Regions from separate parts of the Ureibacillus sp. GCM10028918 genome, predicted to be linked through region 1. Evidence: riboswitches for the same ligand, from Rfam matches in the RefSeq annotation. Region 1 holds a riboswitch; the other holds the start of a gene.
What was found. Region 1 has a riboswitch for FMN ahead of ribE (riboflavin synthase). Riboswitches for the same ligand answer to the same signal wherever they lie in the genome.

Region 1 (11,517 bases):
TGCTTCCTTCATGTTTGCAGCGGGTCATTTACCTGCTACGAAAATGATGTTTGGGGAACTAACACCTTTATTAATTGTGCGCTGTTTTTTACTTAATGGAATCGGTGGCATATTCTTTGGTTATCTTTATTGGAAAAAGGGATTCGAGTATGCGGTAATAGCCCATATGTTCACACATATTTCTTTACAATTATTAATTACTCCGCTTTTTTATTAACATACACAAAAGTAAAGGAACCGCCTCAATTACAAATAAGACGGTTCCTTTTTGTTCATTATTTATTCTTCAGAGTTAATTTCGCTACAATTTCAACTCGTGCTGTTTGAGGGAACATATCAACAGGTTGGACATAGTCCACATTATAAATTTTCGTTAGTTCTTGTAAGTCTTTTGCGAAGGTAGAAGGGTTACAAGAGGTATAGACAAAACGTTTAGGTTTGATTTTCATTACTGTTTTGATAAAGCTTGGAGCAAGTCCTGTACGCGGAGGATCTACCGTTACAACATCGGGAATAAATCCTTCATGTTTCCATTTTGCTAACCACTCTTCTGCTGTTCCAGTATAATAACGTGCATGCTTAAATCCATGATTGCGTGCATTTTTCTTAGCGTCATCAACACTTTCAGGAACTACATCCATACCACGTACTTCTTTTGCCTGATGTGCCAACCATAAACCGATTGTTCCTACACCACAATAAGCGTCTACTACTTTTTCTTTACCAGTTAACTGTGCAGCTTTTTTGATTTCATCATATAAATGTACAGTTTGCTCCGGGTTTAGCTGGAAGAAAGCACGAGAAGATAAATCAAATGCTAGTTCACCAAGATTTTCGTGAATTGTTTCTTTTCCAGAAAGAGTAATTGTTTCATCACCAAAAATAAGTGATGTTTTCTCACGATTAATATTCTGTGTAATAGAAACAATACTTGGATCGATTTTTAGCATACGCTCGATTAGTTCATCTTTATGCGGTATATCTTTTCTTGTCGTAACTAAACATACTTGTGTTTCGTTAGTGTGGATAGCAGTACGAACAACGATTGTTCTTACTAATCCGTCTAAAGTTTTTCCATCATAAATGGAGATATTTAGTTTTTGCAATATTTTTCGTGTTGCTACAGTTATTTTCGATGTTAAAGGATGCTGAACAGCACAGTCATTGATATTCAACAGTTTGTTTGTTCCTTCTGCATAAAGTCCTGCATAAACACGTTTACCTTCTTTACGTACTTGGAAGGAGCTTTTGTTTCGATAATGCCAAGGATTGTCCATTCCAATTGTTGGTCGAATGTCAGTCGTTTCTGCTACGGATTTTACGTACTTTTCTAGTGATTGTACGACCATATCGCGTTTTTCTTTTAGTTGCCCATCATATGTTAGATGCTGTAGCTGACAGCCGCCACATTCGTTATAAACAGGGCAGCTTGGTTCTTGTCGCTCTTTTGAAGCTTTCCGAACATTTAAAATATCAGCTTCGGCAAAATTGCGTTGCACCTTTGACACTTTTACGGTTACTTCTTCGCCTGGCAGTGCACCTTTTACAAACACGACATTGCGTTTATAAAAGCCAACTCCTTCGCCATTAATTCCTAATCTTTTTATGGTTAAAGGAAATTTTTGTCCGATTTCCATCATTACTTTATCGCTCAAAAGCGTTCACGTCCTTTAATAAGTTCATCTAACCATTATAGCGAAGGAGAAATCTAAAGCCAATGGATAAATATTTCATATAGTGCCAAGTGATATAAGGAACTCAAAAATTGTCCGCGATATTGTAGAGTGGATAAAATTTTGGATTCGTGATATCGTTGTTACAAATTAAATAAATAATTCCTTCGGGGTCGGGTGAAATTCCCAATCGACGGTGATGAAGTAAAACTTCTAAGCCCGTGAGCTCTTATGAGCAGGATTTTGGTGTGAATCCAAAGCCGACAGTATAGTCTGGATGGGAGAAGGAGCATTATTATAGAAAAACCATAAAAATTTTAATTTTGATTGGTCTATTTTCCTATAATCTTTTTCATGTGCTTTCTAATCCCGTCAACCAAAATGACGGGATTTTTTATTTAATTTAAAATGCTTAAGTAAATAATGTCCTTCGGGGTCGGGTGAAATTCCCAATCGACGGTGATGAAGTAGATCTTCTAAGCCCGTGAGCTCTTTTGAGCAGGATTTGGTGAGAGTCCAAAGCCGACAGTATAGTCTGGATGGGAGAAGGATAAATTATGGCACTTTTTGAAAATGGTACTTTCAAAGAGTTTATTTAACTATGCCATGAATACTCCCAAACTCCTTAGGATGCTAAGGAGTTTTTATTTTTCCAGTTTGAAAGAGGTGAGTAGATGTTTACGGGCATTATTGAAGATCAAGGAAAAGTGACGGGCATTAAAAAAGATGTGAATAGCATGGAGCTAACGATTGCAACGTCAAAAATTGTTTCAGATGCACATTTAGGCGATAGCATTGCGGTAAATGGTGTATGTCTAACAATCACCAGTTTTAACAAAGAAGAAATAACAGTGGATGTCATGCCGGAAACGGTCAAGGCAACAACGATCCATACGCTTAAATTGGGTGACTTTGTTAATTTGGAGAGAGCAATGAGTGCAAATGGCAGATTTGGAGGACATCTTGTTTCAGGCCATGTGGATGGAGTAGGAACCATCAAAAGTAAGAGACCTGTTTCCAATGCTGTTTATATCGAAATTGAATTAGCAAAACAGCTTTTAACTAATTGCATTCTAAAGGGCTCAATTACAATTGATGGAACTAGTCTTACGATTTTTCAAGTAACAGATAGCAGTATCACGGTTTCACTCATACCTCATACTTTCACAGAGACAATTTTAGGTCGAAAAGGTGTTGGAGAGATGGTCAATATTGAAACAGACATGCTTGGAAAGTATGTTTTGCATCATTTAAATAAGACTGAACAAAGTTCAAATTTAACAATGGATTTTTTAAGACAGAATGGATTCTAAAAAGGTGGTGGTTCAAGATGCTAAATACAATCGAAGAAGCTTTACTCGACTTAAAATCAGGAAAAATCGTCATTGTAGTGGATGATGAAAATCGTGAAAATGAAGGGGATTTAGTAGTTCTAGCGGAATTTGCAACTCCCGAAAATATTAACTTTATGGCTACATTTGGACGTGGGTTAATTTGTACACCCATAGAAGAGGGACTTGCAAAAAAGTTAGAATTGCCTTCAATGGTGGAACACAATACGGATAATCATCAAACTGCATTTACAGTAAGTGTAGATCATATTGATACAACAACTGGCATCAGTGCATACGAACGTTCTTTTACCATTCTTCAAATGATCAATGAAAATAGTGCAGCGAATCATTTTAGAAGACCTGGTCATGTATTCCCATTAATAGCAAAAGCAAATGGAGTACTGGAAAGAAGGGGCCATACCGAAGCAGCAGTTGATTTAGCAAAAGCTTGTGGTAGTTATCCTGCTGGAGTAATATGTGAAATCATGGGCGATGACGGGAACATGCTACGTTTAGACGGTTTGATGAATTTTGCTGCTCAACACGAATTAAAAATCATATCCATCGAAGATTTGGTCAGCTACTTTGAAAAACAAGATCGAAATATTCTAATAGGTGAATAAAAAGAGAAGTATTACTTAGGAGGAGTTTGTAAAATGGGAAAATTATTTGAAGCAAATTTAATCGGGACAGATTTAAAAATAGGAATTGTAGTGGGACGATTTAATGACTTTATCACTTCAAAATTAGTTGATGGAGCTCTAGATGGTCTAAAAAGACACGGTGTTAACGAAGAAAACATTGATTTAGCTTGGGTGCCCGGAGCTTTCGAAGTGCCATTTATCGCAAAACAAATGGTGGAAACTGGTGAATACGATGCTGTTATCGGATTAGGTACTGTCATTCGCGGTGCAACAACTCATTATGACTATGTAAATAATGAAGCGGCAAAAGGGATAGCAAGTGTATCCTTAAATTCGAATGTACCGGTAATCTTCGGAATCGTAACAACAGAAAACATCGAACAAGCGATTGAAAGAGCGGGGACAAAAGCGGGTAACAAAGGTTATGATTCTGCAGTATCTGCAATCGAAATGGCCAACCTGAAAAAAATGTTCAAATAACAACAAAGGGATTCTCGAAACGAGAATCCCTTTACTTAATTCAGCATTTGTTCCATCACTAGATCATCTAACGAACCAAATGTGTACCCTTCTTTTTTGGCAGCTTTTATAAACCTCGGAAGTGCATCAGCATTATGCTCGGCAACCGTATGCATGAGAATCAGTGCACCTGGATGCAATTGATTCATTAATTCATCATATGCATATTGCCATCCAACTTTTGCGTCTGCATGCCAATCAACAAAAGCAGTATCCCAGAAAATATGGGTATAGCCATATTCATTACCCAGTTGCAGCATTTTTTCGCTAAAAATCCCTTTGGGAGGACGAACGTAATATGTACGTTTTAATCCGGTTTTTTCTTCTAGGGTTTTATCGAATTTGTGCCATTCTTTCAACATGCCTTCTTCCGACAGTTTTGACATATCGGGGTGACCATAAGAGTGGTTGCCAATTATATGGCCATCGTCGATCATTCTCTTTACTAAGTCATCTGCACTTTCCAAATAATGACCAGCCAGGAAAAAGGCCGCTGGTACTTCTTCTTTCTTTAAAGTGTCTAATATAGAATCTGTATATCCATTTTCAAAACCGCTATCAAAGGTTAAATAGATCATTTTTTTATTAGGATCTCCTCTATAAAAAGCACCGTTTTCTTTTAATATTGTCTCGAATTGAGCTCCAGCATCTGCAGGCATTCCATCCTTGGATTTAGTGAAGCCCCAATGATACGCGTTCGCATTTGCAACATCTGGTTTAACCAAAATAAAAACTATAGCAAAAACAATTGAGCACAAAGTTAAACCCAAAATGTGATGTTTCCACATAAAGAATTTTAGCCTCCTTTATGCTTATATTGTGCGAAATCAGTTTCTTTATGCTAAAAAATAATATTTTCGGTTGATATAGTATAACGATTAATATCTAAAATTTTCTCAAATGAAACATACGAAAAAAACATGTATACTAGCTTTAGAAGGAGTGTTTGTATGCAAGTCATTTCTAAAATAGGACGACAAAAAAACAATCCAGAGCGTTATAATATATATTTGAATGATACATATGCATTTGCAGTAGATGAATCAACACTTATTAAGTTTGGCTTAACGAAAGGAAAAGTACTCGAACAATTTGATATTGATGAAATTACCTATGAAGATGAAATTTCAAAAGCATTTAATCGAGCATTGAACTTTTTAAGCTACCAAATGCGTAGTGAATTCGAAGTGAAAAAAAAACTGCTTGATGCAGGTTTTGGCGAATCCGTCGTATTAGAGGCAATTAGAAAACTGGAAAAGCTAGGTTTTTTAAATGATGAAACCTATTCAAAGGCACTTTTGGAAACAAAGAAGAAGACCGCCAAAAAAGGGCCAAGAGCCATCAAGCAAGATTTAATTAAAAAGGGAATCAATAAAGATACACAAAACAAAGTACTCAATTCATTTACACATAAAGAGCAGCTGTCTATAGCAATGGAACTCGCACAAAAGGCGATACGGGCAAACCAAAATAAAACCCCCATACAAATAAAGCAAAAAATCCAGGATGTCTTACTTAGAAAAGGATATTCTTTTTCGATTGCAAACGAAATACTTGACCAAATTAAGTTGGAGCGAGAAGATGATGATTGGTATGAAATGATTGAAATTCAAGGGGATAAGCTTTGGAAAAAACATGCTTCAAAGCTTACAGGGAATGACCTTCGAATGAAAACAAAACAAGCCTTATATCAAAAAGGTTTTCCAATAGAAGTAATCGACCGCTTTTTAGATGAAAAGGAGACGGAAAATAATGACTGAAAAAAGCTACGCGGAAATGACTGAACACGAACTAAGAGACGAAATTGCGAAGCTTAAAGAAAAAGCGAGAAAAGCAGAACAGCTGGGCATCGTAAATGAATATGCAGTTTATGAAAGAAAAGCAACTATGGCTGCAGCCTATCTGATTGATCCAAATACAATCATTAAGGGTGAAATGTATCGTATTGATGGTGCGCCAGGGGAGTTTTTTAAAGTAGAATATCTGAAAGGCCGCTTTGCTTGGGGCTATCGATTAGGCGGTAATCGTTTTGAAGAAGCATTGCCGATTTCAATTCTTTTACCAATGAAGGCAGGGAAATAACATGAACGCGAATCATTCAATAGAACAATTAACTCAGATTCTTGCTGAGAAAAATCCGAATCTTTCTGTCCATAAGGCACGTACTTGGATAGAGTTGTTGTGGTCCGATTTTGAATCTACTTATGCTAAAGCAGGCTATGATTATCGAGGAGCAGAATATACAGAAAAAATTATTCAGCAATGGATTACAAGTTATGGCGATAAAATACATGAATTTGCCGGAAGAAACCCAAAGTATGCACATCTTTTAGAAGAGAATGATGATACGCTTCAATAGACGCACTCTATATAATAGAAGAGGAGTTGTTCCTAAATGGAACAACTCCTTATAAATTTAAAAAAAGTGTGGCTGAAGGTGCTAGCTGAACGAGCACCTTCCGCTTTTCGTTGTCTAGCTGCAGGTGCTAGCTCCTCGCGCAACTAGAATCGTCTGCAAGGACCAAAAGCGTCCTTTTATCGATTCTTCCAGTTGTTGTCGGAGCTGAACGAGCACCTTCCGCTTTTCTTTTAGTCACTTGCGCCGATTTGGAGCTTTTGTTGTAGTTTGTCTTCGCTAAAGATCCAGCCAGTGTAAGAATTGACAATGTTAAGTTCTTCATCAAGATGAGCTACTGCAACAAATGGATAATGATCATTACTACGATATCTTAGATCAATTAATCGAACTTCAGTTAACCCGCTCTCAAGCTCTGAAATTTCCCATCGATATAGTGGAGAGAATGATAGGAATGCACTTAAATTTGAATCTTTGAGTGCTTTTTCAACAAGTGGTGTATTAGGAAGCGGATGAATTTCAAATTTGTCATAGATGTTGATGGTTCTACCGTATGCACGACCAACGTAATAATGGGTTTTTGATTTAGCTGCAACACGCCAATTGAAAAAACGCATTGTTGGTGCAACGATTACATAGTCTTCGTCTTGAATAGCATGATGAACTGCTTTTTTTACTGCCCCCTGCAATACAAAACGTAAAATGTAATAGCCAAAGATGATTAAATACATGAAAGAGAATGTTGTTACTGGATTGAAGCCAAATGCCCAAAGTAAAATTCCAATACAATGGATTCCGAAAATGATGGGGTCAAACGTATTAATTACACCGAGTGCCACCCATTTCTTTGAAAATGGTCTGAGGGCTTGTGTACCATAGGCATTGAAAATATCTACAAATACATGTAGAAAGACGGCAAGGAAAGTCCAGAGCCATAGGTGTAAGATGTTCGCATCCTGGAATATGAAGCTTAATATGGCAGTAATCGCTATAGGCCATAAAATGACAGCTGGAATAGAATGTGTAATTCCGCGATGATGGCGAATATAAACGGCATTATTTCGCAATTTTAATACTGTATCAATATCTGGCGCCTGTGAACCAATAATCGTACCTGCCATGACGGCAGCGAATCCCATCGTATTATTCGCTACAACTGGGTCTGCTAAAGCTAACCCGCCCAAAGCAACGCCCATGACTAGATGAGTGCCCGAATCCAAAATTATCAACTCCTCGTATTTGGAGGATTTGGCCATAAATTTGCCAGGTTTATTTAAATTGAATACCCAATATCATTAACTTGATAATACTAATATACCCGAATTTTATAATTTAAAATCGAATTTTATCGGAGGATAGAATGAAATATCAATATAAAAAAGAATTTCGACACCATTTAGTGGAATGGTTCAACAATGAGAAACGTGATTTGCCATGGAGACACACATCCGATCCTTATAAAATATGGGTTTCAGAGGTAATGCTCCAACAAACAAGAGTCGATACAGTAATTCCTTACTACAATCGCTTTTTAGAGAAGTATCCAACTATACAAGATCTTGCCTATGCACCTCAGGAGGAATTATTAAAAATGTGGGAAGGTCTTGGTTATTATTCCCGCGCAAGAAATTTACAAGCAGGTGTGAAGGAAGTCGTGGAAAGATATAACTCGATAGTCCCTGATAATCGCCATGACATCTCGAAGCTAAAAGGGGTAGGACCATATACGGCAGGTGCAATTTTAAGCATTGCCTATCAAAAGGCGGAGCATGCCGTAGACGGTAATGTTATGCGTGTACTAAGTCGGGTATTGCATATTGAAGAGGATATTGCCTTGCCTAAAACTAGAAAAGTATTTGAAGAAGCAGTGGAGATGTTAATTGATGAACAATATCCAGGCGATTTCAATCAAGCATTGATGGATTTGGGTTCGATGATATGTACACCAACATCTCCAAAGTGTTTACTGTGCCCAGTAAGAGATTATTGCACTGCTTTTAATGAAGGAAATGCAGATCAATTGCCCATTAAATCGAAAAAAGTAAAAACAAAAAAAGTAAAATTTAATGTTTTCGTAGCAGTTGACCAGGAAGGACGATACTTAGTTGAAAAGCGCCCAAGTACAGGGTTATTGGCGGATATGTGGCAATTTCCGATGATTGAGATCAATGAAAACGGCATTAGCGATGAAACCTTCCAGCAAAATTATAATGTTGAAATCCTTGAATATGAAGATAAAGAATTACTCAGGTTTAAGCATATCTTCTCACATCTAACATGGGAAATGGAATGTATGCAGGTACAAGTTCTACAAAAAATGGAGCTGCCAGATGATGTAGTCTTTCTTACAATTGAACAAATAAAAACTTTGCCTATGCCAGTACCAATGTTGAAGATTTTGAATGTTCTGAATTAACTTAATTTTAAAATGTCGAATAAACTCGTTTCCTTCCGTCCACAATAATTTCACGGAGGTGATAACAAATGGCTAACAACAACAATAACAACAACAACCGTAATAACCGTAACAACAACAACAACAACAACAATAACAACAACAACAACTTCAACAACAATGAAGAGTTTGCTGTAGACCAAGATTTCCAACAAGCTCGTCAACAAAACCAAAAACAAAATCAACAAAACAACCAACGCAACAACAACAATAACAACAATAACAACAATAACAACAACGACTTCTAAGAAAGTCACCCTAACTCGAGTATAAATAAAGTGAATTCACTTTTAGGTATAGACATTTAATGTCTATACCTTAATTTTTTAGATAAGCAAATGTATAAATTACATATCAAATTACATAATAATCTGTTTTTTCCAAAGTTATTTGAAAAATATGTTCTTCAAGCTACAAGTTTTTGATAACCATTGCTATAATAAACCTAATAGTTGCTAGAAGATTGAAATTTTACATGGGACATAAATTTCACCAAGCGATGTTGATACATACATAGAGACGAAAAGGTGGGCAATACAATGACGATACCTATAGAAGGAGAAACGATACAAATACATAGTTATAAACATAATGGTCGCATCCACCGTGTCTGGCAAGAAACGATGGTTTTAAAAGGAACGAAGAACATATTTATAGGCGCAAATGAACGTACTCTTGTGACGGAATCCGATGGGCGAACTTGGCTGACGAGAGAACCGTCTATTTGTTATTTTCATGCCGAGCATTGGTTCAATATCATTTGCATGCTTCGTGAAGATGGCGTGTATTATTACTGTAATATGAGCTCGCCCTATGTATTTGATAATAATGCGATAAAATATATCGACTATGATTTAGATATAAAAGTATTTCCTGATATGTCCTATACATTGTTAGATGAAGATGAGTATGAGCAACACAAAAAAGAAATGGGCTACCCAGAAGTAATCGATAAAATTCTAAAGCGAAATGTCAATAAACTTGTTAGCTGGATCAAGCAAAAAAGAGGCCCCTTTGCGCCAGATTTTATTGAAGTCTGGACCAATCGCTACTTATTTAATAAAGAAATGCAATCAAAAGAAAAATAAAGATTAAAGTCTACTGCCTGCCAGTGGACTTTTTTAGTACTAAAAAATTTAAAACTCTATGCAATTATAATTAAATTTAATATCTAGCTCTTAGGATAAACGTAATTAAATATGGGTAAATAGGAAAAGATGGAGCGAGAACGCCGCGTCCATGCGACATCACTCCCGGGACCAATAAGCGCGTGCCTTTAGTCCACCCACCTAAAATTCTTAATAAGAATTTTTATTAGAAAAACTATAGCATTGATGTAAACACGTTAGATGTAATTGCCCCCAAACTAGAGTATAGTGTTAAACAGGTGTCCAAAACCGGGCACATTTACAGACAACTAGTGTTGCTTATAAAGGAAGTGAAGATATTTGGGTAGTATTAAACGTTATATGCGCTTTGTGAAGCCCTACCGCTGGGAAATTCTACTAACTATTGCTATTGGTATATTAAAATTTGCGATTCCACTGTTTATTCCAATCTTAATCAAAATCGTCATCGATAATATTATTGGGGCACCAGACTTAACGGATAGTGAAAAAATTAGGCAACTAATTTATTGGTTAGGTGGAACGGTGATTTTGTTCTTTATCATTCGTCCGCCAATTGAATATTATCGTCAATATTTTGCTCAACACGTTGGAAACAAGGTGTTATTCGATATTCGTCAGGAACTATTCGGTCACTTACAAAAGCTAAGCCTAAAATATTATGCGAATACACGTGCAGGCGAAATCATCTCTCGTGTTATCAATGATGTAGAACAAACAAAGAACTTTATCATGATCGGGTTAATGAACCTATGGCTTGATGTAGCAACCATTTTAATAGCTATTGGGATTATGCTTACAATGGATGTTAAGTTAACTTTAGTGGCAATCATTGCACTCCCGTTCTTTGGGTTTAGTGTGAAGTATTTCTTTGGGAAGCTGCGAGATCTAACAAGAAAGCGCTCGCAGGCATTGGCGCATGTTCAAAGCTATTTACATGAACGAGTAAGTGGAATGAGCATCATTAAAAGTTTTACATTAGAAAAGCACGAACAACAAATCTTTGATAAAGAAAATGGTGAGTTTCTAGATCGTGCTCTAGATCATACGAAATGGAATGCAAAATCCTTTGCAGTGGTTAATACCATTACCGACATTGCTCCTTTGCTTGTAATTGGTTTTGCAGGATACCAAGTAATACAGGGAGAGTTAACGGTCGGAACAATGGCAGCTTTTTACGCCTACATTGAACGTTTATATAGTCCACTGCGCCGTTTGGTAAACTCATCGACAACCTTAACTCAATCGATTGCATCAATGGATCGAATGTTTGAATTAATGGATGAAGAATATGACGTTCAAGATAAGATGAATGCTCGTGAGTTACCACCTGTTAAGGGACAAGTTTCGTTTGTGGATGTGAATTTTCAATATGAACAAGACGGGCAAATGATATTGAAAAATATTAA
Region 2 (11,517 bases), on a different contig from region 1:
TTAAGTACAGTATATTGCAATGCAACATAGCGATCAACTACTTTGTATTACAAGTTACTACTCTCTTCTTGATTTTTGTCTATTGAACTGTTAAACTCAACATTAGTAGTTGGTACTAATAACTGATGTAAAATTTATTTAGCAAAGGGGATCCTCGGATGGATTTATTACAATTGAAAGACAAGAATATTGTTGTAATGGGCGTTGCCAATGAACGAAGCATTGCATGGGGAATTGCAAAAAAACTTCTTGAAGTTGGAGCAAACGTTATTTTCACTTACCGTAAAGAGCGTTCAAAAGGGAAAATTGAAAAGGTATTAGAAAATTATACAGACTATAACACAGCAGTAATTGAATGTGATGTTAATAGCGATGAAAGCATTGAAAAAGCATTTTCGCAAATCGGAGAACAGTTTGGTACAATACACGGGATTGTACATTCAGTTGCTTTTGCCCATGCAGAGGACCTGAAAAATCGCTTTGTAGAAACAACTCGTGAGGGCTATGCATTCGCACAGGATACAAGTGCCTACTCATTAGTGGCAGTAGCCAATGCCGCACGTCCATTTATGACTGAAGGTGGCTCGATTGTAACAATGAGTTACTTAGGAGGTCAACGCGTTCTTGATGGATATAATGTAATGGGGGTTGCGAAGGCAGCACTTGAAGCAGCTATGCGTTACCTTGCAGCGGATCTTGGAGCAGAAGGAATTCGTGTAAATGCCATTTCAGCAGGGGCAATTCGTACTTTAGCTGCAAAAGGTGTACCAAGCTTCAACACGATTCTTCATAAAATCGAAGAGACATCACCACTAAAACGCAATACCAACCAGGAAGAAGTAGCAGATATGACTCTTGTAATGCTGAGTGCCCTATCACGTGGGGTTACAGGCGAAACAATATTCGTGGATTCTGGTTACAATATTTTAGGTTAATTTTTAGGACTAGCGATTGCAGTACGCAAAAGCTAGTCCTATTTTTTGGCAACTAATAATGATTAGTATTGCTAAAGCAGTTTCTCAACTAATAATTCCTCCGTGACCGGTCCTAAAATTTGCTCAACGACCATTCCCTGTTCATCAATGATCAGACTTGTTGGAAGAGTAAGGACCTCGTAGTTAAATAAAACATCCCCTTTTTCATCTAATAAAATAGGGAAACTGATACCGAATTCCTGGACAAACTGCTTGACTATATCCGTATTCGACTCTTTATCAGTAGCATTAACAGCAAGAATCTCTACATTCCCCATAGCTGCATGTTCGTCATAGAAATTTTGCATAGCAGGCATTTCCTCTACACACGGTATACACCACGTAGCCCAAAAGTTGATCACAACCTTTTTCCCTTTAAAGTCCGACAATCTCACTTTATCTTCAGCTAAACTTCTCAGTTCGAAATTAGGTGCTGCAACACTTATAGTACGGGTTCCTGTGTCTTGTTCAAATTGTTGGTTATGTTCTTCATCTGTAGCAGAATCAGAAACTTCTGGTTCTTCAACTGATTGGTACTCATCCGTCCCCTTTTCGGTATTGACGGATACACTTTGGTCAAGGGGCTGTCCTTGTTCAACAAGTGAAGAAGTTTCCAATTCTTCACCTACCATTTGTCTCTCTTTTACAATATATATATTTGTTGCAATTGTATAAATCACCCCTGCCAAAATGAGTAATGAGATGCATATCGTTACGATTTTCTTTGAGGGCAAACTATTCACCTACTTTCAAACTTATACTTCTACAAGTATATGAGTGAAGTCTTGTAAAATGAGAGAAGTTTAAGTGACGTTTCCCTTAATTGTATTGGAGATGCAAAAAAACCGCCTCAGAGAAAGAGACGGTTTCCATGCATGATCATATTAATACATTTTTAAATATTGATCGCGTTCCCAAGGATGAACGGCAGTACGGAACATATCGAATTCAATTTCTTTTGCTTCTTTGAAGTTAGAATAGATGTGCTCTCCAAGTGCTGATTTGATTACTTCATCTTCTTCTAAGTAAGAAAGAGCTTCATGTAGAGAACCTGGCAAGCTCTCAATTCCGTTTTCTTTTAACTCGGCAGAATTCATCACATAGATATTGCGATCTACTGGTGCCGGTGGTGTTAAACCATTACGGATTCCATCTAAACCTGCTTCTAGAAGAACGGCTAAAGCCAAGTATGGGTTAGCTGCTGGGTCTACTGAACGCAATTCAACACGTGTAGATAGACCACGAGATGCCGGGATACGGATTAATGGTGAACGATTGCGGGCTGACCAAGCGATGTAACATGGCGCTTCGTATCCTGGTACCAAACGTTTATAAGAGTTTACTAATGGGTTGGTTACCGCTGTGAATGCTTTTGCGTGTTTCATGATTCCAGCCATGAACGAACGTGCAGTATCTGATAATTGCAACTCTGCATCTTCATCGAAGAACACGTTTTTGTCGCCACTAAATAATGAAAGATTCGCGTGCATTCCAGATCCGTTGACACCAAATAATGGTTTTGGCATGAATGTTGCATGTAAACCATGTTTACGGGCAATTGTTTTAACAACTAACTTGAATGTTTGAATGTTGTCGCAAGCTTCTACTGCGTTTGCATATTTGAAGTCAATTTCGTGTTGACCAGGAGCTACCTCATGATGAGATGCTTCGATTTCAAAGCCCATTTCCTCTAGTTCCAACACGATATCACGACGGCAGTTTTCGCCAAGGTCAGTTGGCGCTAAGTCGAAGTAACCACCATCATCATTCAATTCCAATGTTGGCTCGCCTTTTTCATCTAATTTAAATAAGAAGAATTCTGGCTCAGGTCCTAAGTTAAAGCTAGTGAAGCCTAACTCTTCCATGTTAGCTAATACGCGTTTTAAGTTTGCTCGTGGATCTCCTGCGAATGGTGTGCCATCTGGATTTGTAATGTCACAGATTAGTCGAGCTACTTTCCCTTTTTCAGCAGTCCATGGGAAGATTACAAATGTATCTAAGTCTGGCTTTAAGTACATATCAGATTCTTCAATACGTACGAAACCTTCAATTGATGAACCATCGAACATCATTTTGTCATCTAATGCTTTGTCTAATTGGCTTAATGGAATTTCTACGTTTTTAATAGTACCCAGGATGTCGGTAAATTGTAGACGAATGTATTTTACACCCTCATCTTTAACGATTTGTTTAATGTCTTCTTTTGTGTACTTAACCAATTAATCCACTCTCCTAATATTATAAATTATTAAAAAATTCAAAATATAATTTACTCACCCTTCGCTTGGAAAAAGCGAGATAAATCTCCTTGTCTTAATGAAGCCTTTTGCATAATTTGTGCTTGCTGCATCTCTTCACGCAATATCGCGCGAAGCTCTGAATCTGAAATTGCCATTTTATTGGAGGATTTAACATGGTTGTTATTGTTTTTTCTCATATCGAATACTTTTTTTATTCCTGCCATGTTAATTCCCTGGTCAAGAAGTTCTCGAATTTCTAATAATGCATCTACATCGTCAAGTGAGAACATTCTACGATTACCCTCGGATCTTGCAGGTTCAATTAGCTTATGTTCTTCGTAATACCGAATTTGCCTCGCAGTTAACTCCGTTAATTGCATAACCATGCTAATAGGGAGTAACGGCATTGCTCTTCGAAACTCTCGACTCATCCACATCGCCTCCCTTTCATACGTTTATTCTAATCTATGTTATTTATAATATCAATACTATGTTAGAAAAAATAACATACAAAAATTAGATTTTATTCATCTAATTTTTAGATGAAACAGAAAACCTACAGACTGTAAGGTTTACAAGGTCCGATCGATGAGTTTACTGATTTTTCTAAGTAGTTGTTTTGCCATATGTAAGTTTACAAGGAGCTTTCATTTGGTGTTAGAAATGTTTTTTCTCTTATTTTCAAGCTATCCGAAGCACCAAGACACACCTCGATACCTTTTTTTCTATATTCATCTCATAATTTGGTTCCAAAACTACTACAGACTGCTTTTCACAAACTCTATCCCTAATTTAACAACAAAAAAGCCGCTCATTAAGTCGTTTTAGTCGACTTAATGAACAGCTTCGAAATCTATTTATAATAAATATTGTGCTCTTTGATTTTCGATCCATACTTTCATGGTACGGAACAGCAAAATCACAATAACCATGAGCATAATACCTTTAATCATATTAAATGGCAGAATCCCTAATACAATCGTTTCTTTCATATCAAAACTACCCCATCCAAGGAAGTAAGTATACATAGGTAAAAACGCTACATAATTTAATAGACTCATACCTACTGACATGATTACTGTACCAGCCACTAGACCAAAGCTTAACCCTTTAATTGTAGGGAACTTTTTATAGATATAGTAGACAGGCAGAATGAATAAAAGACCTGTTGCAAAGTTTGCCATATGCCCTACCGGAACTCCTGTTGGTGTACCGGAAAAAATCCAGTCTAAAATGTTTTTGAATAATTCTACTAAAATACCAGCAACCGGTCCCATTGTAATTGTAGCAATTAATGCAGGAACATCACTGAAATCAATTTGTAAAAATACCGGAAACCACGGCAACGGAAAATTAAGTAGCATTAGTATGAATGAGATACTACTTAACATTGCGACTGTGACGAATGAACGCAACTTGAGCTTTTGATTTACCATCATAATCTCTCCTCTTTGCTGATTCAACTAAGCTAGAAGAAAGGACAGCCTTTCAATTATTCATTTTCAATGAACATAATAAAATCCCCTACGCAAATTAGCATAAGGGAGAGTTTAGGCACATTGAAAAAAAGAGAAATTGCACGTTAAATGAGCATCGCATTCTAAGCTAAAAAAAGATACTCAAAAAATAGTATAGTAAATACGTAATTATCGCATTTGCAATACTTTTTTTACGCACAGCTTCCTTTAAATAACGAAAAGAGACCGTACCTTCACCTTCTCCCATCCAGACTATACTGTCGGCTTTGGAATCGCACCAAATCCTGCTCATAATAAGCTCGCGGGCTGAAGAAACTTTATGCAAAATCCTCCAAGTTAATGGTCAGAAATTGCAGCTTCTATTACCGCCGATCGGGAATTTCACCCTGCCCCGAAGATGAATCAATATTAAATTTTATGTTACAGTCTCATTATATCTTGATTTTGAGATGATGTAAAGATGGAAAATAAGTTAATCCTACTCAACTACTAGACATTTTTCGGTATGGTAACTATTATCGATAAACTGTCCAATAAGAAATTTCATTTGCTCCAATCGGCTTAGGAAGTACTGTTGAAAAATCAAACCCTTGCCATTCGGTTTGTACTACATTTTCAAATTGTACATTCATATCAAAACTCGCTGCAGTCAACAAAATCCCCTCAATCATTTGCATCGCTTGCACGCCATCAAAACTATCCAGATCAACTTCTTCAGTGAATCTGACGGTCACTAATTGATTTTCAACCGTTACTTCATAATCTATTCCCGGTAAAATGACGGACTTGTATATATCATTCGTTTCTTCTTTCATAGCAATAATTGCTTCATCTACAGCAGAGAAGGCTTCTCTAAAATTTGGAGCCAAATAGGTTGTACCGTCACTTTGTGTATGCCTAAAGTAATTATATTGAGTTGTCTCGCTATTTAGAGCAATCGGCGTACTGGGTTCCCCCACTTCACTAAAAACAAAAGCAGAACCTTCTTCATTTAATAAAGCAACTTCATCATATGAATAACTAAAAGTATCAATTAATGATGCGAAATACGTTGTTAGCGTTCCGGATGCCATATCATATTGTTGATCGTGTGGTAAAGTATGGATTACTCCATCACCTAATTCAGTAATTGTCCCGGCATACGGATGATATTCCGTAAAACCTATTGCACTTTCGTTAAACAGAGGTGCGTAACGATTATAGAGTTCCACTCCTGTTGGCGTAACATTGCCAAAATCCTTTTGAATTATGTCATCTGGAATTAATACAGTGATGGGCAAGCTATCCGCAGCATCACTAGCCAATCCTAATTTAAACACTGTTTTCCCCTCAATCTCTTCAGGGTAAGCAGCCGTACGAAGATCTCCCCCCTCCGTATTCATCATACTCATTGCCGACTCTTCTGTTGTCGATTCAGTAATCTTCATTTCTTTTTGCATACCGCTCATATCACTAGATTCAGATGTAACTGCACTTTCCTCAGCAGAATCGGATGAAGAAGGTAGATTCATAAATGAAGGTACCAGGATAGCCAGTAATAAGACAGCAGCGATTGAAACGGCAATTGGCACCCAAGTCAACTTTTTCCGTTGTTTCGGTTTTTGTGTATTAGTATTAGTATTAGTATTAGTATTAGTACGTAAAGGCTCCTCATCAAAAAGACCGTCCTCTTTTAAACGTTTAAAAACGTCTTCTTTAGAACGTTGATCATGAATCTTTGGTACTTTTCCCAGTAAGTCTTCTATTTTGCCATCTTCCCATTTATCATGATTCATCAGTGATTTGCCTCCTTTGCTTCAGACGTATTTACCAATATTTCACGTAGCTTATTGATGGCTCGATGCTGTGTTGTTTTAACCTTGCCTTCTGTCCAATTTAAAATTGTAGCTGTTTCAGCAATCGATAATTCCTGAAAATATCGCATAATAATGACCATTTTTTGATCCCCTGTACATTTTTCCAATGCCTCTAATAATTCACGCATTTCATCATTCAACTCGGTTAATATATCCGGAGATTTTATAGGAGAAACCAGATTGTCCGTCTCCCAATCGAACGCATCAAAAGCATGTGAGGAACGGACCGCACTTTTCCTGAAATAGTCTATTGCTACATTTTTGGCAATGGCAAATAGCCATGTTTTTTCAGAGCTTTTCCCTTCAAATCGCTCATAAGATTTTAATACCCTCACATAAACCTCATGGGATAAATCTTCTGCAACCGAACGATTTTTGACCATATAAATTAAAAATTGGAACACATCCTGATGGTATAAATCATACAAACGATGGAATATGGATTCTTTCACCATGCCACCCCCGTTCTTATAAAATTTGTCGTATTCGAAGTAAAATAGTTTCAGGAAAATTGTGCCCTCTTCCACTATTTCAAAAAGCATTAGCATGACGGTACTAATTGAAATTATTATCAAAAAATGGAGTTTATACAAAAAGGGTATCCCTAAAGTCATATTCACATACTACTTTAGAGATACCCCAACTTTACAGCCAAGCAAGGTTTTAAATTTCCTAAATGCATAAATGCAACTTCCACTTATCTCATAAGGGCAACTGTAATAAGGCAAGATTACTGATAATATTTTTATAAAGGCAGATAGAAAGTAAAGGTTGTTCCGTGTCCCACTTCACTATCCACACGAATATTTCCTTTGTGCGCTTCCACAATATTTTTTGCAATGGCAAGTCCCAGGCCAGTTCCACCTTTAGAGCGTGTCCTCGCTTTGTCCGCTTTATAAAAGCGTTCAAAAACATAAGGTAAATCCTCGCGCGGAATTCCTTCGCCAGTATCCGCTACCTGGATTTTCGCAAAGGATGATAGTTCTTGTTCTAAAGAGACGGTTACACTACCCTCTGTAGGCGTATGTCGTATCGCGTTATCAATCAAATTCGTAAGCACTTGTTCAATTCGATCCTCATCCATACTAATTTGTACATTTTCAGCAAGACCTGTCTTAAATTGCAATTCGACTTTTTTTTCTTTCGCCACTTGAGTGAACTTCTGAGTAATCCGTTCAATCACGGGAACTACTTGAACTTCATCTTTATAAAGCGTTGTGTGGCCATTCTCCATTCTAGCTAAATCAAGTAAATCATTCACTAGTCGGCCCATTCGCTGCGATTCATCATAAATAATTCGTGTTATTTCATTACGTTCTTCTTCATCAGAAACAACATCATCCAGTAAAGCTTCCGAATATCCCTGCAGCATTGCAATTGGTGTACGAAGCTCATGGGATACATTGGCGATAAAATCTGAACGCAACTTTTCTAAACGTAATCGCTCCGTCATGTCTCGAATAACGGCAATGGCTCCTCGTATTGATTGTTCGCTATTTTTCAAAGGACTAATTGTAATGCGGTAATAGGAACCATCGATTTCAATGTCTTCATCTAGCTTATCTTCAAAACTTAGAACGTGCTCCAACATTTCAACAATTTCTTGAGGAATCGGGTGAGTATTTTCATCTTTTTTTCCGATAAACCATTTTTGAAGTAATTTATCCGCTGGTGGATTGCTCAGGAGAATTGTTCGATCACGGTTAAATGTAATCACACTATCTGTCATGGATGTTAATACACTAGCTAATTGCTCTTTTTCTTGATTGATTACTTCCAAATGATGCTTTAATTGACGTCCCATTTGGTTAAAAGCAACGGCTAATTGCCCAATTTCATCATTTTGTGTTGTAGGCAGGGTTTCATCGAATTTTCCTTTCGCCAGTTCAAAGGCATGCTCACGCATTTTTCGAAGTGGCCATGTGATGCGTGAAGAAAGGAAAAAGGCAAAAAATGTTGTTAATACAAACGCGATAAAAGCTGAAAGAAAGACAATTTTTGTTGTTTCTTGAGATGTTTGATGGAGCGCACTTGGATTTTGGTAGATAAAGATTGCACCATGTACTTTATCATCGCTTTTTAAAGGATAGCTTAATACAATATAAGTTTCCATTTTACCTTCTTCCAACTGTGACGGTAAAATCATGCGATCCAAAATCGGTTCCGTAGATTCGAAAATTTCATTGAAATTTTTATTCTTTAATATATTATTTTGAATCTCTGTACTATTTAAACCGGTTTGAAAGGCAGATACGACGTCTCTCTCCTGTGAAACGATAAAAGCATTCGTATCTTCCGTAATCATTTCATTAATAATTTCATCGGTTAACTGTTCCAAGTCGTAATTATCAACGATACTGGCAATTGTTGAGGCAGTTTGCCTTAAGGAAATATCTGCTTGTTCTTGGTGGTAATCTTCCAGAAACTCCAGCATCAATACAGTAAAGACGAATAATACAAACGAAACGAGAAGCAATATGGTTAACCATAGCTTCCCGACAATACTGCTTATTATCCTATTCATTCACAACCTCAAATTTGTAACCTACGCCCCAAACAGTAACAATCATACTTGCTGCATCTTCTGATACACGATTTAGCTTTTCGCGCAATCTCTTGACGTGTGTATCAACTGTACGTAAATCTCCGAAGAAATCGTAATGCCATACTTCTTTTAATAGTTGCTCACGATCAAATACTTTGTCTGGAGCTTTGGCTAAGAAATATAATAACTCATATTCTTTTGGCGTTAAGTTCACTTCTGTTCCGTCTGCAGATACTCTGTGTGCATCATGGTCAATTGTTAAATGTGGGAATACCACTAGATCTTTTGAAGTAGACGGACTTGAAACGGGTGAAAATGCTGAAGAACGGCGTAAAATGGCTTTCACTCGCAGAATAACTTCTCGAGGACTGAATGGTTTCACTATATAATCATCCGCACCAAGTTCAAACCCTTGTACACGGTTTGCTTCCTCACCCTTCGCAGTTAATAAGATGATTGGTGTTGTTTTGTTTTCACGAAGTTCTTCACAAACTTGCAGGCCATCTTTTTCTGGCATCATTATATCTAAAAGAATACAATGGTAATCTTTCTCTAACGCCATAGCAAGGGCCATTTCACCATTTTCAGCTTCATCTACTTCATAACCTTCACGTTCAAGGTACATTTTTAATAAGCGGCGAATACGGTCTTCATCATCTACTACTAATACAGAAATATTTTCAGACATAGGTTTTACCCCTCTCATTCTTTCTCTTTCCTATTGTACAATTTCATGTAATAAATTTAAAGGATATATTAGAAAACTTGGCTAGACGCCAAGGTTATAGCAATAAAGGCAGAATAATGATGTTAGTTAATATTCTTTCTAAAAAGGAAAGTTCTTCCCAATAATGAGAAGAACTTTGTCAATTCCTTTATGCAGCATAAGAGTGTAAGCCAGCAATTACCAAGTTTACGACAATTAGGTTAAACAGAATAATCGCAAAGCCTACTACGGCAAGCCATGCAGATTTTTTCCCTTCCCACCCTTTTGATAAACGTAAATGTAGGTATGCAGCATAGAACAACCATGTGATCAGCGCCCAAACCTCTTTTGGATCCCAGCCCCAATAACGGCCCCATGCTTCCTGTGCCCAAATCATCGCGAATACAAGTGCCCCCAATGTAAATACAGGGAACCCGATTAAAACAGAACGATATCCAACTTCATCTAATATGTTTAAGTTAACTTTTTGTACCAAAGGATGTAGCATGCTCAAAATACTTCTGCGAGTGATTAATCGAACTAATAGATAGATGGCAGTACCAATGACAAATGACCAGAACACTGTTGTTAACTTTTGGGCATTAATCACGGCCGGCATTTCAACCAATGGTTCCATACTATTTTCAGTTAGCAGTGTATAGTCATTCATACCGAAGATAGCTGGCATACTATAAGTTATTTCTTGTTCAGCATCTTGCGTATCAATATAAGTAAAGCTCGCTTCATACCCAATACCTTTAAAGATGACCGTTGCAAGAATAAATCCTACTACCAAGACACCAAAGTAGAGTACTGCTTCCATCCAAAAACGACTTTTAGAGTTTATTTTAGGATCAATGGATTTTAATAAATATAATAATCCCGCTACAGCACTAATTGCTAAAATAGATTGTCCCATAGCAGCTGTAATAACGTGGATTGTCAACCAATAGCTTTGAAGTGATGGAACTAGTGGATCCACACTATTTGGGAACATCGCGGCATAACCGATGATTAATAAAGCAACCGGTAGTGCAACTAGACCAAGTGCTGTTAAACGATACATATAGTAAATTAAAATAAACGCAGCAATGATGAACATACCGAATGCAGTAGTAAATTCAAACATATTACTTACAGGAGCATGTCCTTTATAAATCCAGCGGGTGATAAAATAGCCTAAATGAGCTAAGAATCCAATAATCGTAACAATTAAGGCTAATTTCCCCCATTTGTCAGCACGCTTTTCTGCTCCATCTGGCTTAGTACCTTTAATTGCACCACCAAATAGTAATGTCCCAACCAAGTAGGCAATAAATGCTACAAACAGTAAGTTGCCACTTAAACTAATTAAACTCATAAGGTGCTGTCACCTTCCTTTTCCTTTTCTCTCTCATCATCTTCAGACTGATCAATATATTGTGGAAGATGTGCGAATTCAACCACTCCGTCTATATCTTTCTTGATACCAAACCAATTTTTGTTTGTATGCGCAGCAAGACGAATCGACCCATCTTCTAATTGTTCTACCCATAGACGACGATGATTCCAATAAGAACCAATTGCTACTCCAATCATGAAGATTGCTCCACCAATTGCAAGGAATGGTATGGAACTGTCTTTATGAACTGTTAATCCAGTCATATTTCTTGTTTCAACACTCTGGAATTCCATTTTGTATGCATTATCACCATTTGGTTCAATCGTTTGCTGGATAG

Region 2: linked by a shared signal. The riboswitch ahead of ACFQU5_RS04190 (ECF transporter S component) and the one ahead of ribE (riboflavin synthase) in region 1 are both predicted to bind FMN.

What each region holds. Positions count from the first base shown of each region.
Region 1 is NZ_JBHTFK010000032.1:18,000-29,516, reverse strand. It holds gene ACFQU5_RS16285 (CPBP family glutamic-type intramembrane protease) at 1-217, shown strand, start outside; gene rlmD (23S rRNA (uracil(1939)-C(5))-methyltransferase RlmD) at 276-1,637, opposite strand; FMN riboswitch at 1,833-1,966, shown strand; FMN riboswitch at 2,096-2,228, shown strand; gene ribE (riboflavin synthase) at 2,348-2,986, shown strand; gene ribB (3,4-dihydroxy-2-butanone-4-phosphate synthase) at 3,004-3,630, shown strand; gene ribH (6,7-dimethyl-8-ribityllumazine synthase) at 3,664-4,131, shown strand; gene ACFQU5_RS16260 (polysaccharide deacetylase family protein) at 4,167-4,958, opposite strand; gene recX (recombination regulator RecX) at 5,121-5,930, shown strand; gene ACFQU5_RS16250 (YfhH family protein) at 5,923-6,252, shown strand; gene ACFQU5_RS16245 (YfhJ family protein) at 6,254-6,529, shown strand; gene ACFQU5_RS16240 (metal-dependent hydrolase) at 6,760-7,746, opposite strand; gene mutY (A/G-specific adenine glycosylase) at 7,887-8,942, shown strand; gene ACFQU5_RS16230 (hypothetical protein) at 9,011-9,229, shown strand; gene ntdP (nucleoside tri-diphosphate phosphatase) at 9,521-10,069, shown strand; gene ACFQU5_RS16220 (ABC transporter ATP-binding protein) at 10,430-11,517, shown strand, end outside.
Region 2 is NZ_JBHTFK010000005.1:174,674-186,190, forward strand. It holds gene ACFQU5_RS04170 (enoyl-ACP reductase FabI) at 159-935, shown strand; gene ACFQU5_RS04175 (peroxiredoxin family protein) at 1,007-1,708, opposite strand; gene glnA (type I glutamate--ammonia ligase) at 1,859-3,193, opposite strand; gene ACFQU5_RS04185 (MerR family transcriptional regulator) at 3,244-3,645, opposite strand; gene ACFQU5_RS04190 (ECF transporter S component) at 4,072-4,650, opposite strand; FMN riboswitch at 4,924-5,095, opposite strand; gene ACFQU5_RS04195 (hypothetical protein) at 5,208-6,467, opposite strand; gene ACFQU5_RS04200 (RNA polymerase sigma factor SigX) at 6,467-7,003, opposite strand; gene ACFQU5_RS04205 (ATP-binding protein) at 7,294-9,072, opposite strand; gene ACFQU5_RS04210 (response regulator transcription factor) at 9,065-9,781, opposite strand; gene ccsB (c-type cytochrome biogenesis protein CcsB) at 9,969-11,159, opposite strand; gene ACFQU5_RS04220 (cytochrome c biogenesis ResB family protein) at 11,156-11,517, opposite strand, start outside.